One region of the Streptomyces sp. NPDC029044 genome, then DNA from elsewhere that is predicted to be linked to it. Evidence: riboswitches for the same ligand, from Rfam matches in the RefSeq annotation. Region 1 holds a riboswitch; the other holds the start of a gene.
What was found. Region 1 has a riboswitch for S-adenosylmethionine ahead of thrC (threonine synthase). Riboswitches for the same ligand answer to the same signal wherever they lie in the genome.
Positions count from the first base shown of each region.

Region 1 (2,388 bases):
TTCAAAACCTCCGGTTGGGTAGCGGACCTGCTTTTGGGGGCGCGGGGCCGTGTCAATGTGCGGCTCCGCCGCGTTGGCGCGACCAGCCCCCCACCGGCCCGCAGGCGACAACGATCAGCCGAGCCCAGCCTCACGGAACGAATCAAGGTTGGGACGGATCGTCGCGGTGAGCCCGGTCCCAGCCACCGCGTCCAGCGTCTTCAGACCGTCACCCGTGTTCAGCACGACAATCGACTTCGACGGGTCGAGCAGCCCGTTCTCCAGCAGCTTCTTCGTCACGCCGACCGTCACCCCACCGGCGGTCTCCGCGAACACACCCTCGGTCCGCGCGAGCAACTTGATCGCCTCGACGACCTGCTCGTCGTTCACGTCCTCCACCGCACCGCCGGTCCGCCGCGCGATGTCCAGCACGTAGGGCCCGTCCGCCGGGTTGCCGATGGCGAGCGACTTGGCGATGGTGTTCGGCTTCTGCGGGCGGACGACGTCGTGCCCGGCCTTGTAGGCGACGGACACCGGAGAGCAGCCCTCGGCCTGCGCGCCGAAGATCTTGTACGGCTTGTCCTCGACCAGCCCGAGCTTGATCAGCTCCTGGAGACCCTTGTCGATCTTCGTGAGCTGAGAGCCGGAGGCGATCGGCACGACCAGCTGGTCCGGCAGCTGCCAGCCGAGCTGCTCGCAGATCTCGTACGCGAGGGTCTTGGAGCCCTCCGCGTAGTACGGCCGGAGGTTGACGTTGACGAAGCCCCAGCCCTCGCCGGCCGGGTCGCCGATCAGCTCGGAGCAGAAGCGGTTCACGTCGTCGTAGTTGCCCTCGATGCCGACGAGCTCGCCGCCGTAGACCGCGGCCATGACGACCTTGCCCTGCTCCAGGTCGTGCGGGATGAACACGCAGGAGCGGAAACCGGCGCGGGCCGCCGCGGCACCCACCGCACCGGCGAGGTTGCCGGTGGAGGAGCAGGAGAGCGTGGTGAAGCCGAAGGCGCGGGCGGCCTCCAGGGCCTGGGCGACGACGCGGTCCTTGAAGGAGTGCGTCGGGTTGCCGGAGTCGTCCTTGACGAACAGCTTGCCGGCGTCGACGCCCAGCTCGCGCGCGAGGTTGTCGGCCTTGACGAGCTTGGTCCAGCCGGGGTTGATGTTCGGCTTGTCCGCCACGTCGGCCGGCACGGGCAGCAGCGGGGCGTAACGCCAGATGTTCGCGGGGCCCGCTTCGATCTGCTTGCGGAGTTCCTCGGTGTCGTAGGCCGAGAAGTCGTAGGCGATCTCCAGCGGGCCGAAACACTCCTCGCACGCGAAGACCGGTCCGAGGGGTACGCGGTGACCGCACTCGCGGCAGCTCAGGGCAGCGGCGGGACCGAGGTCTACGGTGGAGTCAGTGGTGCTTGCAACAGTCTGCACAGCCATGTGAGGCGAGGCCCTTTCTCCTCATCTTCCTCACGACGCATCTCGCCGTGAGACGGATTTGGCACCTTCCCGAGCCGGGAGCCTCGCGCAGGTGGTCGACAGTGACCTACGAGTACCGACTGGAGGGTTGCCGGGGCTTCATCGGGCCGTTTCCCTCTGCCCCTCTGGATGAGCTGTATGTGGTTGTAGGCGGCGGGTGACCCCGGACATGCGATGGTCATCCGCCTTGTTCAAGACTGTAACCGACGACCAGGACAGTTGAGATAGTCGTCCGAACCGCGAGATGGATCACACTCTGTCCCGCCCGGAGAACGCAGAGGAGCCGCCACGGTGCTGGAAGAAGTCGAGCGCTGGCTGGGCACCCGTTCCTGGTCCGCGAACGATCGCCCGCTCCACCGGATCATGGCCGCCAAGCAGCGCACGGGCCAGACGGTGAGCGTCGTTCTGCCCGCCCTCAACGAGGAGGCGACGGTCGGCGACATCGTCGCCGTCATCCGCCACGACCTGATGCGGCAGGTCCCGCTCGTCGACGAGCTGGTCGTCGTCGACTCCGGCTCGACCGACCGCACCTCCGAGGTGGCCGCCGCCGCGGGCGCGCGGGTGGTGCACCGGGACGTCATACTCCCCCGCTTGCCGGCCGTGCCCGGCAAGGGCGAGGTGCTGTGGCGCTCGCTGCTCGTCACCGGCGGGGACATCGTCTGTTTCGTCGACGCGGACCTCAGGGACTTCTCGTCCGACTTCGTCTCGGGGATCGTCGGCCCGCTGCTCACGGACCCGGACGTGGACCTGGTGAAGGCCATGTACGACCGGCCGCTCTCCGGTGCCGCCGGGCAGGGCGGCCGGGTCACCGAGCTGATGGCGCGCCCGCTGCTCAACATGCACTGGCCGCAGCTGGCCGGCTTCGTCCAGCCGCTCGGCGGCGAGTACGCGGCCCGCCGCTCCCTGCTGGAGCAGCTGCCGTTCCCCGTCGGCTACGGCGTGGAGCTG
Region 1 covers NZ_JBEZWN010000001.1:408,177-410,564, forward strand. The annotation lists gene thrC (threonine synthase) at 115-1,401, opposite strand; SAM riboswitch class I at 1,420-1,576, opposite strand; gene AB0E85_RS01940 (glucosyl-3-phosphoglycerate synthase) at 1,732-2,388, shown strand, end outside.

Region 2 (2,388 bases), on a different contig from region 1:
CCCCGGGCGCGCCCTCCGGCGAGCCGCACTCACCCTGGGACTGCGGATCGCTGCCGAGCAGCGTGCGCACCAGCGGGTGGGCGCAGAACAGCCCGTCCCGTACGCCGATGCCGTACTCGGCGGACAGGGCGGCGGCGAAGTGCGAGCTGTTCCAGCCCTCGACGACGAAGGAGAGCACGCCGACGCGCGGCGCGTCGTCCCCGAAGAGGGACAGGAACCGCACCTGCGGGACGTCGGCGAGCCCCTCCCGCACGGCGCGGACCAGGTGCTGCTCACGGGCGACGAGGGTGTCGAAGCCGGCCTCGGTCAGCGCCTTGCAGGCCGAGGCCACGGCGTAGGCGCCGATGACGTTGGGCGACCCGGCCTCGTGGCGGGCGGCGCTGTCGTGCCATTCCACGTCCACTCCCCCGTCCTCGCGCCGGCTGACCTTGCGGCTGGCACCGCCGCCCGCGAGGTACGGCTCGGCCGCGCGCAGCCAGTCGGCCCGCCCGGCCAGGACGCCCGTACCGAAGGGCGCGTACAGCTTGTGCCCGGAGAAGGCGACCCAGTCGACGTCGAGGTCCGCGACGGACACCGGGTGGTGCGGGGCCAGCTGGGCGGCGTCCAGCACGATGCGCGCGCCATGGGCGTGCGCCGCCGCCGCGAGTTCCCGTACGGGCCACAGCTCACCGGTCACGTTCGAGGCGCCGGTGACGCACACGAGAGCCGGGCCGTAGGGGTCGCGGTCGGCGAGGGCCCGCTCCAGGGTCTCGACGGCCTCACGGGGGCTGCGCGGGGCGTCGAGGAAGGTGACGCGGGCGTTGCGCCAGGGCAGCAGGGAGGCGTGGTGCTCGGTCTCGAAGACGAAGACCTGGCAGTCGGCGGGGAGGGCGGCGGAGAGGAGGTTGAGGGAGTCGGTGGTGGACCGCGTGAACACGACCTGGTCGTCCTCGCGGCAGTCGAGGAACTCGGCGACGGTCCGGCGGGCGTTCTCGAACAGGTCGGTGGAGAGCTGGGAGAGGTACCCGGCACCGCGGTGGACGCTGCCGTAGTACGGCGCGTAGGCGGCGACGTCGTCCCAGACCCGCTGGAGCGCCGGGGCGCTGGCGGCGTAGTCGAGCGCGGCGTAGGCGACCTCGCCCCCGGTCACGAGCGGCACGGTGACATCCCGCCCCAGAACGGGCAGCGGGGCACAAACGGACGGGACGGCGGCAAGGGTGGAGACGGACATGGCGGAACTCCCGTGAAGGCAGGTGGAATCCGCCCGCGAGCGCGTGCGGCTCAAGCGGGGGAAAGGAAAAGGGGGATGCGGAGGCGGGGCTCTGCGGCCCTATCGCATTCGCTGGTTCACGGAAGACTCCTCGTCACGCGCTTGCCGTAGACCTCGCTGCCTACGGCCCGGTCTTCACCCGGGGCACCCCGCCACGGACGGAGGGTTGCCGGACAGTCGGCCGGGGCCTCATGACTGTCACTCATGACCTGATCAGGAACGTACGCGAAGAGATCGGCGTCCCGCAACCCGAGTCCGGATCGCGGGACGCCGTCCGTGGTGTCCTACCTGTTGCTGGCGGCCACCCAGCGCTCCAGCGTCCGCTTGGCCGCCCCCGAGTCGATCGACTCGGCCGCCTTCGCCATCCCGGCGCTGATCTGCTCGGCCAGCGGTGCGGCGGTGGGCTCCAGGGCCACCAGCGCCGCCGCCGAGTTCAGCAGGACCGCCTCGCGGACCGGGCCGGTCTCGCCGTCCAGCAGGCGGCGGGCGACCTCGGCGTTGTAGGAGGCGTCGGCGCCGCGCAGCGCCTCCACCGGGACCAGTTCGAGGCCCACGTCACGCGGGTCGAAGGCCTCCTCGGTCACCGCGCCGTCCCGGACGATCCACACGCGGGAGGTGGCCGTCGTGGTCAGTTCGTCCAGACCGTCGTCGCCCCGGAAGACCAGGGACGAGTTGCCGCGCTCGGCGAAGACTCCCGCGACGATCGGCGCCATGCGCGGGTCCGCCACGCCGACCGCCTGGGCACGGACCCGGGCCGGATTGGTGAGCGGGCCGAGGGCGTTGAACACCGTACGGATGCCCAACTGGCCGCGAGCCGCGCCCGCGTGCCGCAGCGCCGGGTGGAACTTCACCGCGAAGCAGAAGGTGATCCCGGCTTCCTCGGCGACCTCCGCGACCCGGTGCAGCGGCAGCTCCAGGTTGACGCCGAGCTTCTCCAGCACGTCGGAGGCCCCGGACGCCGAGGACGCGGCCCGGTTGCCGTGCTTGACGACCTTCGCGCCGGTGCCGGCGACGACGATCGAGGACATCGTGGAGATGTTCACCGTCTTCGCGCCGTCACCGCCGGTGCCGACGATGTCGACCGTCGCCCCGGGCACCTCGATCACGTTGGCGTGCTCGTACATCGTGCGGACCAGGCC
Region 2 covers NZ_JBEZWN010000026.1:88,037-90,424, forward strand. The annotation lists gene AB0E85_RS21690 (aminotransferase class V-fold PLP-dependent enzyme) at 1-1,210, opposite strand, end outside; SAM riboswitch class IV at 1,343-1,459, opposite strand; gene trpD (anthranilate phosphoribosyltransferase) at 1,534-2,388, opposite strand, start outside.
Region 2: linked by a shared signal. The riboswitch ahead of AB0E85_RS21690 (aminotransferase class V-fold PLP-dependent enzyme) and the one ahead of thrC (threonine synthase) in region 1 are both predicted to bind S-adenosylmethionine.